Regions from separate parts of the Oceanobacillus sp. M60 genome, predicted to be linked through region 3. Evidence: riboswitches for the same ligand, from Rfam matches in the RefSeq annotation. Region 3 holds a riboswitch; each other region holds the start of a gene.
The links. Region 3 has a riboswitch for S-adenosylmethionine ahead of ACW0TQ_RS06450 (methionine biosynthesis PLP-dependent protein). Riboswitches for the same ligand answer to the same signal wherever they lie in the genome.

Region 1: linked by a shared signal. The riboswitch ahead of ACW0TQ_RS16945 (carboxymuconolactone decarboxylase family protein) and the one ahead of ACW0TQ_RS06450 (methionine biosynthesis PLP-dependent protein) in region 3 are both predicted to bind S-adenosylmethionine.
Region 2: linked by a shared signal. The riboswitch ahead of ACW0TQ_RS01665 (methionine ABC transporter ATP-binding protein) and the one ahead of ACW0TQ_RS06450 (methionine biosynthesis PLP-dependent protein) in region 3 are both predicted to bind S-adenosylmethionine.

What each region holds. Positions count from the first base shown of each region.
Region 1 covers NZ_JBSSNH010000007.1:20,563-25,397, reverse strand. The annotation lists gene ACW0TQ_RS16950 (acyl-CoA carboxylase subunit beta) at 1-1,177, shown strand, start outside; SAM riboswitch class I at 1,517-1,627, shown strand; gene ACW0TQ_RS16945 (carboxymuconolactone decarboxylase family protein) at 2,015-2,683, shown strand; gene ACW0TQ_RS16940 (LLM class flavin-dependent oxidoreductase) at 2,817-4,190, shown strand; gene ACW0TQ_RS16935 (sodium:solute symporter family protein) at 4,239-4,835, shown strand, end outside.
Region 2 covers NZ_JBSSNH010000001.1:322,034-326,868, reverse strand. The annotation lists gene ACW0TQ_RS01675 (alpha-hydroxy-acid oxidizing protein) at 1-1,088, opposite strand, end outside; gene ACW0TQ_RS01670 (methionine ABC transporter permease) at 1,103-1,771, opposite strand; gene ACW0TQ_RS01665 (methionine ABC transporter ATP-binding protein) at 1,767-2,786, opposite strand; SAM riboswitch class I at 2,929-3,026, opposite strand; gene ACW0TQ_RS01660 (aminotransferase class I/II-fold pyridoxal phosphate-dependent enzyme) at 3,088-4,257, opposite strand; gene brnQ (branched-chain amino acid transport system II carrier protein) at 4,515-4,835, shown strand, end outside.
Region 3 covers NZ_JBSSNH010000002.1:454,157-458,991, reverse strand. The annotation lists gene dacB (D-alanyl-D-alanine carboxypeptidase/D-alanyl-D-alanine endopeptidase) at 1-939, shown strand, start outside; gene spx (transcriptional regulator Spx) at 1,263-1,670, shown strand; gene ACW0TQ_RS06450 (methionine biosynthesis PLP-dependent protein) at 1,841-2,947, opposite strand; SAM riboswitch class I at 3,097-3,201, opposite strand; gene ACW0TQ_RS06445 (hypothetical protein) at 3,511-4,410, shown strand; gene ACW0TQ_RS06440 (NAD(P)/FAD-dependent oxidoreductase) at 4,722-4,835, shown strand, end outside.

The sequences.
Region 1 (4,835 bases), on a different contig from region 3:
AGACTCTGCCGGTGCCCGAATTACAGATCAAATAGATATGTTCCCGGGAAGAAGAGGAGCGGGACGTATTTTCTATAATCAAATTAAGCTGTCAGGAAGAGTGCCGCAAATCTGCTTATTGTTTGGTCCATCCGCTGCCGGCGGTGCCTATATTCCGGCCTTTTGTGATATCGTTGTCATGGTTGAAGGGAACGCATCGATGTATTTAGGTTCACCGCGAATGGCTGAAAAGGTCATTGGCGAAAAAGTTTCTTTAGAGGAAATGGGCGGAGCAAAGATGCACTGTACAACCTCAGGAGTAGGCGATGTTTTAGTAGATACCGAAGAAGAAGCGATTCAATTTGCACAGAAGTACTTAACGTATTTTCCTGCTAATTTTCGTGAGAAGCCAAAAAAAGCAGCATCTGTAGAACCAAAAAGCTTTGATAAGCCAATCAGCGAAATTATTCCAGAAAATCAAAATGCTGCTTTTGATATGTATGAACTGATTGACCGTACAATTGATGAAGGCAGTTTTTGTGAAATAAAAAAGCGGTTTGCTCCAGAATTAATTACTGGGCTGGCCCGTATCAACGGTCAAAGTATAGGAATCATTGCTAATCAGCCACGTGTAAAAGGAGGCGTTCTTTTTACGGATTCAGCAGATAAAGCAACAAAATTTATCCAATTATGTGATGCGTTTGAAATTCCGCTGCTGTTCTTAACGGATGTACCAGGATTTATGATTGGAACAAGAGTGGAGAAGCAGGGAATTATTCGCCATGGAGCCAAAATGCTGTTTGCAATGAGTGAGGTAACGGTACCTAAAATTTCTGTTATTGTCCGAAAGGCTTATGGAGCTGGTCTATACGCGATGTCAGGGCCGGCTTTCGATCCGGATTGCTGTTTAGCCTTTCCAAATGCACAGATTGCTGTTATGGGACCGGAAGCAGCAGTGAATGCAGTAGAAGCAAATAAAATCGCTCAGCTTCCAGAAGAAGAAAGGGAGGCATATATCGCAGAAAAGCAGGCCGCCTATAAAGAGAACATTGATATTTACCGCTTAGCTTCCGAAATGATTATTGATGATATCATTGATCCAGATCATCTTCGGAGCGAGCTGGCAAGACGTTTCACCATTTATCAGAATAAGAAAAAGCAATTTACCGAGAGAAAACATGGGGTTTACCCAGTGTAAACAAATAATGGAAACGCTTAGGCTAGAATGTGGTCTAAGCGTTTTTACTGAAAACAAAAAAACATTAATTCACCATAATTGTATTATGTAAACTAAATGATGAATTTTAAGGACACGATGAAAAAAGCTGCTCAATCGATTTAGCATCGTACTCTATAGCAGGAAAATATAATTACATGTGATAAAACAACCAGTCGCCGCTTACAGCAAAAAGATATCTGCTAATATTATCAATAGATTTTGATCAAGAAACGCTTCATTAAATTAAAATTTCCACTTGACATATTTTTTAGAATTCGATAACATATGAAGAAATCTTAAAAAACTAAATAATGTAATTCCTTATCAAGAGCCGGGGGAGGAACTGGTCCTATAATCCCGCAGCAACCATTACTGGAAACGCAGTAAAATGGTGCTAATTCCAGCAAGTTTTCACTTGAGAGATGAGGCAGTGTGTAAAGAAACCCTCTTCTCCTGGAAAAGGGGTTTTTTCATTTTTAAACAAGGGTAGGGAGGGAATAATTTCAAAGGGGCAAGCATGGCTTAAAACCGAGTAATTAGATAGGTAAAGTTTAATTATTATTGTGGCTGTAAGAAAATTAACGAGATGGATTTACAATTTGTATGATTTTATCGCAGCACAAATCAGTGGGCAAAGGAAACAGACCAGGTTCACGATGTCCTAGGGCTGAAACTGGGACTGGGACTGCGATTACTCGTCCCATCGAAGAGCTTTTGCGATTAACCGTCCTATTATAAAGAGTTGTGCGTCGAAAAACCTTCACTAATTGAAGTTTCACTGTATGACAAACCAAAATTTTAAATGTATGAGGAGAGATTTCATTGACTAAAACAGATAGTTTATATCAAAAATCTTATTTTAACCGGATAACAGAATTAAAAGAATATGCACCGGAAGCGTTTCAAACTTTTTTTGCTTTTAACGATAAAGCATTAGCTGAGGGTGAATTATCAGTTAAATTAAAGGAATTAATTGCGGTAGCCGTAGCGCACATTACGGGGTGCCCGTACTGCATTGATTTACATGTGGGGAATGCTAAAAAAAATAACGCTGATAAAGAGGAAGTAACAGAGGCCATTTTTGTTGCAACAGCTCTAAAGGCTGGTTCAGCGGTTGCTCATGGTGTGAATGCGCTAAATGCGTTTGATGAAGAGGAAAAAGACGAGCTGTACAAAGCATCCTATTTTAATAGATTAACCGAATTTGGTGACATTGATGCGGATACATTCAAGGCATTTGCTGCTTTTGATCATAAATCTATCAAAGCAGGCAAATTGACCGAAAAGGAGAAAGAGCTTATCGCGGTGGCATCAGCACATACCACAGGCTGCCCGTATTGCATTGATCTGCATACGAAAAACGCCAAAAAAACAGGATCCAGCCTAGAGGAAATATCAGAAGCGATTTTTGTGGCAGCAGCTTTAAAAGCCGGGTCCGCAGTGGCACATAGTGTGAATGCCTTAAATGCTTTCGATGAATCTTAAGTAATCAGCAATTCAGAAGTAAGGGCCGATACCAAAATCAATGGCTGACTGCATCAAATGAGAGATAGTCAATTATAGATTTTGGTGAAGCGGTCAAGATGAAAATTTATGAGAAAAGGAGCTTATCGAAACGATGACAAAACAAATTCACCTGAATGGATTTATTCAAAATTCACCTTCCCCTCACTCGACAGGATTATGGAAGCATGAAAAGGACGAGGGGACAAAACATAATGACCTGTCATATTGGATAGAAACAGCAAAAATCCTGGAACGCGGTAAATTTGATGCCATGTTTATTGCTGATGTGCTTGGAACCTACAGTGTATATGAAAATAGTCATGAAGCAGCTGTCCGGCATGCTGTACAGCTTCCGGCTCATGATCCATTGATTCCGATTTCTGCTATGGCGGCTGTCACTGAAAATCTCGGCTTTGCGCCAACAATTTCTGCTACATATGCACAACCATACGCACTCGCAAGGCAGCTATCTACACTGGATCATTTAACGAATGGAAGAGTTGCCTGGAATGTGGTGACTTCTTATTTAGAAAGCGAGGCAGTCAATCTTGGCCTTTCCAGCCGTCTTCCTAAGGAACAGCGCTATGACCGTGCAGATGAATTTCTCGAAGTCGTTTATAAACTTTGGGAACACAGCTGGGATGACAATGCTGTTGTTCATGATGGCGCAAAGGATACATTTGCACAGCCGGATAAGGTTCGTTTGATTAATCATGAAGGTGAATTTTTCAATGTACCTGGTCCGCATTTGGTTGAACCTTCTCCGCAGCGTACGCCTGTTTTATTCCAAGCAGGAGCTTCACCAAAAGGAAGAGATTTTGCAGCGAAACATGCAGAGGCGGTTTTTACTAAAAATCATTCCTTGGATGCGTTAAAGGCCTATGTTGCAGATATTCGGAAACGAACAGAGGAACAGGGCAGAAATCGGCAAGATATATTTGTTTTTCCTATGATTTTGCCAATCATTGGGTCAACGGAAGAAGAAGCGCTGGCAAAGTATGAAGATTTAACAGACCACGTCAGCTACGAAGGAACTGCGTCTCTCCTTTCCGGACATACAGGAATCGATTTTTCAAAATATAATCCGGATCAGTATATTGAAGATATACAGACAGAAGCAGTACAGGGAAATCTGGATATGTATACAAAAGATCCTAATAAGAAATGGACACTGCGGGAAGCTGTTAAAAATCATGGACTCGGCAATGGTACGGTGAAATTTATCGGAACACCTGAACAAATTGCAGATCGAATGGAAGAATGGGCATTTGAAGGTGACGTGGATGGTTTCAATATCGCGCAGACCTATTCTCCGGATACATTTCGGGAATTTGTGGATTTAGTTGTTCCTGAATTGCAAAAACGCGGCATTTACCGGACTGAATATGAAGGGAAGACGCTTAGAGAAAATATGTTTGGAAATGGAACACCCCATTTACCCGATAATCATCCTGCGCGAAAGCTTGGCAGCTTTCAGCCGAGATAACGGAGAAGTACATTTCCTGTTTTACTCGTATGTGCAAGGAGGTCAGAGATGAGTACAATTATGCTTTATACATGGATCGGTTTTGCAATATTTCTAGCTGTCATGCTGATCCTTGGTTACATAAGTGCTAAAAAAACGAAAAACATCAGTGATTTCGCTACAGGCGGCGGAAGTCTGGGACCCTATGTACTGGGCCTGTCCTTTGCTGCTACCTATCTAAGTGCAGCAACTTTTCTGGGTTACCCGGGATGGACTCATGACTGGGGATTGTCTAACCTCTGGCTGTTTTTGGCGATGATCGGCGGCGGGCCAATAGGAGTGCTGATGGTAGCTAAAAAAGTAAGAAAGCTGAATACAAAACAAAAGTCCCTTTCCCTGCCGGATTGGCTTGGTGACTTCTATAATAGTGATATTTTAAGAGTGGGAACTGGGCTGATTTTACTTTTTAACATTTTTTATATAGCAGCTCAGTTTGTAGCAGGAGCAAGAATTTTTGAATACCTTTTGGGGATGTCTTATACAAGCGGATTGATATTTATCGCAGTCATTGTTGTTCTGTATGTTTATGCCGGAGGAGCATTTGCTGATATTTATACAGATGCTGTCCAAGCGGTTATGATGGCAATTGCAGGCTTAGCTATATTT
Region 2 (4,835 bases), on a different contig from region 3:
CCAGATAATGCCATCGATACAGCAACTTCTTGCGCAAGGTTAGCGAATATCTTCTGAACGCCTGCTTCTCCCTGAAGTGCAAGCGCGTAGGTATACGGACGCCCAAATAAAATCGCATCTGCGCCAAGCGCCAGGGCTTTGATGACATCTGCTCCCCGGCGGATGCCGCTATCAAGCAGCAAGGGGAAATCTGGACCAACAGCTTCGCGTATAGCTGGTAATGCTTCCAGACTTGGTATGATTCCGTCCATTTGTCTGCCGCCATGATTGGAGACAATAATCCCGTCTATTCCGGCTTTTATTGCTTGTTTTGCATCTTCAGGATGAAGGATGCCTTTTAGAAAAATTGGCAGCTTCGTACGTTGACGTAATGCCGTTATATTGTCCCAATGAAGGGATGGGTGATGAAGGTTTTCAATAATTGATTCAACTTCATCCTGTCCATCCTTTAAGCCTTCTTGAAATGCAGGATCCTGGACATAGTTTGCTTTTCCATACCCTTTTTTCAATGGGGAGTACTGATGCCTCATATCATCTTCACGCCACCCGAGAATCATAGTATCCACGGTGACCACTATCGCTTCATATCCGGCTTTTTCTGCGCGTTCTGCCATACTGTAGGAAATAGCATCATTATTGGACCAGTATAATTGAAACCATTTTGGTCCATGAGGAACAGCTTCCGAGACTTCTTCGATAGATCTTGCTGTAACAGTGCTTTGAATGTATGGAATATTCATCGAAGCCGCAACATTTGCAATGGCAAAGTCAGGTTCTTCATGAACCATTTTTAAATGTCCTATCGGAGCGACCATTAATGGGGAAGCATATTCTTTTCCTAAAATACGTATAGATGTGTCCACTTCGGAGACATTACGTAAAAACCTGGGAATAATCGAATATTTCTCAAAGGCTTCTCTGTTTTTTCTTAACGTTTCTTCCCCGCCGGCACCAGAGCGGATGTGGCCAAATACTTCTGCCGGCAGGGCATGCTTTGCTGCAGCTTCAAGCTGTGCAGTGCCAGTTGGAAAGGAATCTTGTATGGTTATATGCTCTAAGAAAGAGCCTTTCTTGGATGAGGTTGTCATATTTTTTCCTCCAATTAATCTTTTTTCAATCGTTCGGCGAGTCGGTTTCCAAGAGACTGAAGACCTTGAACGATAATAACGAGCATAATAACCGTAACGTACATGACGTCTGTTTCATAACGCAAGTGTCCAAATCGGTAAGCTAAGTCACCCAGGCCTCCAGCGCCGACTAATCCGGCCATAGCAGTTGCCCCGATAAGGCTGATTGTTGCGATGGTTAATGCAAGAACAATGGCTGGTCTCGCTTCACGCAGCATCACATTCCAAATAATTTGATGTGTCTTTACTCCCATCGCTCGATATGCTTCGATAACACCTTGGTTGACCTCTAACAGGGAGGATTCAATCAGTCTGGCGATATAAGGAGCTGCATTGACAACGAGCGGCACAATAACTCCTTTTACACCAATGGTTACACCTACAATCAATTTGGTGAAAGGAAGCATAAAGAATAAAAGAATAATAAATGGAATGGACCGGATGACGTTAATCAGCAGGTTTAAAGACTGATAAACAAACTTATTTTGCAAGGGTTGTCCCGGACGTGTCAAAACTAATAGAATAGCTAAAATAACGCCGATAATAACAGCGAAAAACAAAGAGATTAAAACCATTTGAAGAGTTTCTATTATGGCATCATAAAACTCTGAACCCCATTGATCAATAAATGCCTGCATGTTAATTCACCCCCAATTCTTCTACTTCTACGCCTTGTTCTTTTAAGAAGGAGAGAGAATGTTCTACTTGATGCTCACTGCCAATCAAATGAACGACAAGGTTGCCGACAATGCCATTTTTTAATTCGATAATATTGGCAGTCAGAATATTCGGCTCTACATAAAATTGCTGTGTTACCTTAGACAACAGCGGCTGACCTGTATTTTCACCAAGGAAGGTTAAACGAATTACTTTGCCTTCTAAATTCAATTCATCAATTAAACGATCCGATAATTTTCGTTGTGAAATGGTATTTAAGAACTTTTTAGTCGTCGGCTGTTTAGGTTTTGTAAATAGTTCTATCGTCGAACCTTGTTCAATGAGGTTTCCGTTTTCAATAACATAGACATAATCGCATATTTTTTGGATAACGTTCATTTCGTGCGTGATTAATAGTATTGTGATCCCAAGCTCTGCATTAATTTTTAATAATAGTTCGAGAATGGAATTTGTCGTTTCTGGGTCGAGTGCGCTGGTTGCCTCATCGCTCAGGAGGACCTGTGGCTCCTGTGACAGCGCCCTGGCAATAGCGACACGCTGCTTTTGACCGCCGGAAAGCTGGGAAGGATAAGCATCTTTTTTCTCAGATAAATCGACAATATCTAAGTATTTCATGACTCTTTCCTTAACCTCTGCCTTCGGTACGCCGAGTAATTTTAATGGAATCGCAATGTTATCATAGACACTGGCAGTCCTTAATAAATTAAAATGCTGAAAAATCATGCCGACCTTTTGTCTTGTTTGCCGGAGCTTTTCTTTTGACAGCTTCGTTAAGTCGGTTCCATCAATCCAAACCTTTCCTTTCGAAGGAGACTCCAGTAAATTGACACAGCGAATTAATGTACTTTTTCCTGCACCGCTGTAGCCGATTACGCCATGGATTTCTCCTTTATTGACAGAAATCGTCACATCGTCCAGTGCAGTAACATCCTTTCCTTTTTTGGAGGGGAAAACTTTTGTGACATTCTCTAATTTGATCATCTGCTGTTTTTCCTGCCTTTCTATCATTATGCTGCAGTTGATAGGTAATATTGTTTGCAGCTGTCTTGTCAGAATCGATACAATTTCTAAAAAAGAGCCTCTCTAGGGTAAGAGAGGCTCGAAAATGTAATCTTATTTTCTGCTCTCATCTTTCAAGACGGGTGTCTTGCTGGAATTAGCACCTTTTTTTAAGGTTGCCGAGCTTCAACGGGCCAGTCCCTCAGCTGCTCTGGATAAGAGGTGTGGTAGTAATTGAATTGTATTCTTTAAAAGTATCTTATTTTACAAGTTTCGTCAATATTTATTTTTGAAACAGCTGCAGTTTCTCAATACGTCGAATAGCTTCGCGAATACGATTCTCTTCTACGAGTAATCCGACGCGTATATAACCTTCTCCATTCTTTCCGAAACCATTCCCGGCTGCAACGGCTACATCCGCCTCTTGTAATAAATAATCAGCAAATGTTTCACTTGTAAATGCCGCTGGTACAGGGAGCCAGGCAAAGAAAGAGCCTTTCGGTGCAGTGACTTCCCAGCCGATACGTCTGCATTCTTCTATGAGAGCATCTCTGCGCTGTTCATAGCGTTCCACAAGCGAGGTGACACAGCTTTGGTCCCCTAATAATGCTTCCGCAGCTGCCTTTTGAATAGCTGGGAAAAGACTGACAAATAAATGGTCCTGCAGAATATTAATCGCTTCGATCATATCTTTGTTGCCAGCAGCAAAACCGACTCGCCAGCCGGCCATATTATAGGTTTTGGAAAGGGTGTACAGCTCAACGCCGACATCTTTCGCTCCTTTTGTCTGTAGGAAGCTTATTGGCTGATAGCCGTCGAAACCGATGGCTCCATAAGCGAAATCATGAACAACACCGATATCATTTTCCTTCGCTAACGCAACGGTATCTTCAAAAAATTCTTTCGTTGCGACACCTCCGGTCGGGTTGTTTGGATAGTTGAGATATAATAGCTTGGCAAGTTTCTTTTGTTCCGGCGTCAGGGCAGCATAATCTGGTAAAAAATTGTTTTCCTCTAATAATGGAAACGTGTCATAAGTAACGTCTGCTAATGAAACACTGGACAAATAATCTGGATATCCAGGGTCTGGCAAGAGCATTAATTCGCCTTCATCCATAACAGCTAAAGGGAGTTCTACCAAGCCAATTTTACTTCCGAACAAAATAGCAATTTCTGAAGCAGGATCTAAATCGACATTATATTCTCTTTTATAAAACTGTGCTGCAGCCCCTTTTAATTCATCGGTACCGCGGAAAGGGGAATATTTATGGGCAGCCGGATTTTCGGCGCTTTCCTGAAGTGTACGGATAATATGCGGCGGTGTCGGCTGATCCGGGTTGCCTTGTCCGAGATTGATAATATCTCTTCCTTCTTCCAGGGCTGCAGCGACTTTGCCGGCAAGGGATGCAAAAAATTGAGCAGGAAGCTTTTCTACACGACGGGATAACTTCATCATCTATCGACCTCTTTATACTAGTTTGTGAATTTTATAATTACATCTAATAGTATAAGTTTGCAGTGCGATTGTCTATAAAAAATATGAGAAAACAGCAAAACAAGGCAGGATGGGAATTTTTTCCGTGTCTCTTATTCATCCCTTTTTCCGTTGCATTTCATATGTGAAAGTAGTAAGATAGAAATCGTGTCAAATTATGTTAAATAATTAGATAATTCCAAGAATTATTTGGTTTGGAGGTAGGAGGAATAAAAATGAATACCAAACTGCGTATAGGAAATTATTTAGCAATTGCATTTATGTTATTTGCTTTATTTTTTGGAGCGGGGAACCTGATTTTCCCGGCACAGCTCGGACAATTATCAGGAGATAATATTACCCCGGCTACGATTGGCTTTTTAATCACTGGAGTAGGGTTGCCTTTTCTGGGTATTATGGCAATGGGCTTCTCTGGAAAAAATAATCTGCAGGAGCTTGCCAGCCGTGTCCATCCTGTTTATGGTCTTGGGTTTACGGCGTTACTTTACTTAACAATCGGACCATTCTTTGCAGCTCCAAGAACAGGAACAGTGGCT
Region 3 (4,835 bases):
TATGGTTCAGAAGTATCTGCTTTAACACTTGCTCCAGATACAGATTATGATACGAATGCTATTAAATTAATCATTACCCCGGAAAAATTGCATACAACCCCAAAGATAGAAATCCTGCCGCATACGGAAGGAATTACGGTGACCAACGATGCTGTAACGACAGAAGAAGCAGATGAAGAAGCATTGATTGTAAGGCGGAATAATTCAGCAAATCACTTTTTTATATCAGGAAAAATCGGCAGGAAAGAAGGAAAGCAGGAAGTATATATGGCTATTAAACATATTGAAAATTATATCGCAGACACAATCCGGCAAATATTAAAAAAGGAAGGTATTGCGTTAGAAGGCCGGATAAAAAAAGGAAAGCTTCAGGGAGATGCAGCGTGTATTTACCATAAACAGTCACCGCCATTAACTGGCATTATTATTCCCTTTATGAAGCTTAGCAATAATGGGATTGGTGAGATGCTCACAAAAGAATTAGGGCGTAAAACATATGATGACGGTTCATGGGAATCGGGTCTGGCAGCAGTGAAAGAAGCTCTGGCTACCTATTCAATCAATCTGGATACAATCCAGTTAAAGGATGGTTCCGGAATTTCAGCAGCTAACTTTATTCCAGCCGAAGAACTGACGCGTTTACTGTACGAAATCCAGCAGGAAAAGTGGTTCCCTGAATTTTTAGCCAGTCTGCCGGCAGCTGGAGAAGCCGATAAAATGATTGGAGGCACTTTACGTGAACGTATGAAGGGACTGGATGTTCAGGCAAAAACAGGAACCATTGAAGGTGTCAGCACTCTTTCCGGTTATGTAACCAATGGAAAGGGAGAACGGCTTATCTTTTCCATCTTATTTAATCATTTATTAGATACGGATACAGGAAAAGAATTAGAAGATGAACTGGTTGCGATAATGGCGGAGATAGAAGAATGGTGTTGACCTTTGTCATTTGTTTTTTGGGGGGGGTTCATTATTTGATTTAAGCTGTTATTAAACAGAAGTTTAAGGGCGTATTGTGGAATCGTGAAGCCGGGGAAGCATATTTATAGAGCGAAGGAATAATAGCAGCAAGCTTTATTTCGATGAATTAAGCTTCATTTCATGTTTTTTTTATGACCTTACCATAGTTTTACCACATTTCCATGCTAAAGTGAAACTAAGATAGAAAAAATGGAATGAAGAAGCAGAAATGTTTTACTTTCATTTCATCATAATCACTTTGAATCTTGTAATGAATATGTCAAATAATAAGGAGAATGAATATGACAGTGCATATTTACGGAGTATCTTGCTCATCTACAAGAAAAGCGAGACAATGGTTTCGCAAAAATGGAATTGCTTATAAGGAACGAAATATTTTACATCAACCATTGACAATTGACGAACTAAAGAATATTTTACAAATGACTGTGGAAGGCACGGATGAGATACTTTCAACCCGTTCTAAAATTTTTAAAGAATTGAATTTGAATGTAGAGGATTTGTCTCTGCAAACTTTATTGAAATTAATTCACAAATACCCAAGACTGCTGAAAAGTCCAATTTTGGTGGATGAAAAAAGATTCCAAGTTGGGTACCATGAGGAAGATATTCGTCAATTCTTACCTCGTAAAACGAGACAGCTGCAATGGTTACAATGGAAAGTGGATTTAGGTTTAATAAAAGGGTAACGAACCTTAAATGAACCTTAAATTATGGAAGCATACGATGAAATGGCTGTATGCTTCCATATGTTGAATGTTGAGCAAATTAAATAATATGTAAGGAAGAATATAATTTCATCTTTACTCTAAAAAAGAGGCAGCTTTAAAATGAGCTGCCTCTTTTTTGGGGTATTGTTTTAAATTTTACTGACAACCTGCAGCGCCTGCTCAATATCTGCTATTAAATCCTCCGCATCTTCAATTCCTACAGAGAAACGAAGAAGGTCATCACCGATTCCTCTGTTATCTCTTTCTTCCTCCGGCATATCGGCATGTGTTTGTGTTGTAGGATAGGTAATAAAGCTTTCTACACCGCCCAGACTTTCGGCAAATACAATTAAGTTGAGGTTAGCTAAGAAAGAACGCACCTGGTCGGCATCTTCTAAACAAAATGAAAGCATGCCGCCTTTATTTGGATAATAAACCTGTCCAATTGACGAGTGGTCTCGCAGGTAAGCAGCAATTTTTTGTGCGTTTTCCTCGTGACGCTGCATACGCAATGCAAGTGTTTTTAACCCGCGGACAAGCAGCCAGCTGTCTGAAGCAGATAATGTTGCTCCTGACGCATTATGCATTTCAAATAATTTTTCGGAAAGGTCAGGACTTTTGGTTACGACCAGACCGGCTAAAACATCATTATGGCCGCCGATATATTTTGTCGCACTATGCACTACAATATCCGCACCAAGCGTAATTGGCTGCTGGAGATAAGGTGTTAAAAATGTATTATCAACAATAAGCAGCAGGTTATGCTTTTTAGCCAGCTCCGCATACTTTTCAATATCCACCTCCTGAAGTAACGGGTTCGTCGGTGTTTCTAAAAAGATAGCCTTTGTATTTTCGTTAATACATCGTTCTGTTTCCGTGATATTTTGACAGACATCATAGGTCACGGAAATATTATAAGCTTTTTCAAAATGATTAAAAATACGGTAAGTTCCTCCGTAGATATCTTTTGTCGCGATAAGGTGATCGCCCATACGAAACAGGGAGGAGAGAACTAATTGAATAGCTGCCATTCCTGAGCTGCAGGCGAAAGCAGCATCTCCTTCTTCCAGCTTTGCGAAACCTTCCTCTAAAACAGATCTGGTCGGATTCTTGGTACGCGTATAATCATAACCTGTGGAATGGCCAATTCCCTGGTGCTGATAAGCTGTTGACATGTAAATAGGCGGATTTATAGCCCCTGTCCGTTCGTCCGTTTTATTACCTAACTGTACTAATGCTGTTTCTATTTTTCTCATTTTCCTTCAGCCTCCTCAATCCAGAAACATGAATTCGCTTATCTTTCGCGAATATGCTGTTTTCTTATGATTTTCCCATGTGAAATCAATAAAAAACCCTTCTTATTCCAGAGATGAGATAAGAAGGGTATGATATCGTGATGATACATATCTTATCTTTAAAGGGGAGTTCCCTTCTGGAATTAGCACCTTGCTAGAAGCAGCTGGTTGCTGAGACATCGTCGGGCCAGTCCCTCCGTCTCTCTGGATAAGAATTGGAATTTTATTAAATTATAATTACGTTAACTTTACAAGAGCGAGGAAAAAAAATCAAGTCTTGATTTTTTTAAAAATGAAAAAGCCGGCAACACTGGCTTAGAGGCTGTGTATAGAAAGAAGAAGCTTGAAAAAAACGAAAAGTATTTGAAAAGGACTCCGATGACGATTACAATGGTAGTGTAGTGAACGTATTGTTGAATGGTTATAAAATGGACAATTACTCTGAATGAGTTGGATATGTCTGATAATAAAAAGGGTGAAATAATAAATATCCGAATGAAACTATTTAAAAAGGAAGAAGATATATGCGCAAAAAAAAGCTATTATGGGTAAACATTTCTATGTTAGCAGGTTGTATTATCATCATTGGCATGGGGATTTATAAGGATAACCGCTCTGTAGAATATTCAATGGAAGTGAGTACAGAAGACGGAACTGGACAAACTGGAGAAAGCGTAGAGATTTTTACAACCTCCTGGAATAATCGGTTATTAGGAGACAATGAACAAATTTATCAAACAGCTAATTTAGATTATCGCAACATACTTCAGCAGGAAGACAATGAAATAGAAGTGCAGGAAGAGCGTACTGTGACTCAAGGTACCGAAACAGAGGAAGAAACATACACAAATCCAGAAACAGAGGTGCAGGAAGAAGATTATATAGCTTCTGAGGAAGCATCATCTAATCAAATAACAAATGATGAGCCAGCTGACAGTGAACAAAGCAGTAACGCTTCAAATAAGGAAAACGCAGCTGGTGAAAATAATGAGAATACAGAAAGCCGAGAATCAGAATCGAATACGCAACGTTCCACAGCTTCTGTACATCAGAATCAATCTGAAAAAAATAGCCGCTTTTCTGATTCCAATAATTCTGGAGCTGAAACTGAGGCGCCCGGCACAAATGACAGGAATGAAGAGAATTCAGAGAAAGAAGATTCAAAAGATAAATCGGATCAACCGCCGAAACAGCCGGAAGAGGAAGAAAATGGCAACGATGATAATGCAAACAACAAGGAACCCGATTCTGAAGATGTAGAGAGTGAAGAGCCGGAATCAGAGGAAGGAAATCCTGAAGAAGAAGAAAATAATGGAGAGCATGAGACTGAAGAAGAGGGAGAAAACTCAGACTCAGAAACAGATAAAGGTTCTGAAGAGCACAAAGGTTCTGAGGTCGATACTGCATCCATCTATGCTGATTAAATTACGAAAGAAAGCAGCTGTTTCATAATTAAATTAATAAGGTAAAATAAAACTGCGAATTTGCTGTAGCCTGGCGAATTTGCAGTTTTTTAATATTAAAATCTCAACTTTCGCACCTATTAATAAGCATATATATCATGCGGGTTCTTTGATAAAACAAGTTTCGCTAAGTTTTCTAAAGAAATTATAATGAAAATTAGCCTAATCCCGCAAAATTTGATATTATAATAGATGCAGTGACTATTAAACGTGATAGTTCGAAATTACATTACATTTTATTTGTGGAAGATAGAAAGGATGGAAGATGAATTATGAGTAAACCAAAAGTAGTCGTTCTTGGTGCAGGCTATGCTGGATTAGTTGCAACAAGACGTTTAACTCAACAGCTGTCTCCTGAAGAAGCTGAGATTGTGTTAATCAACAAA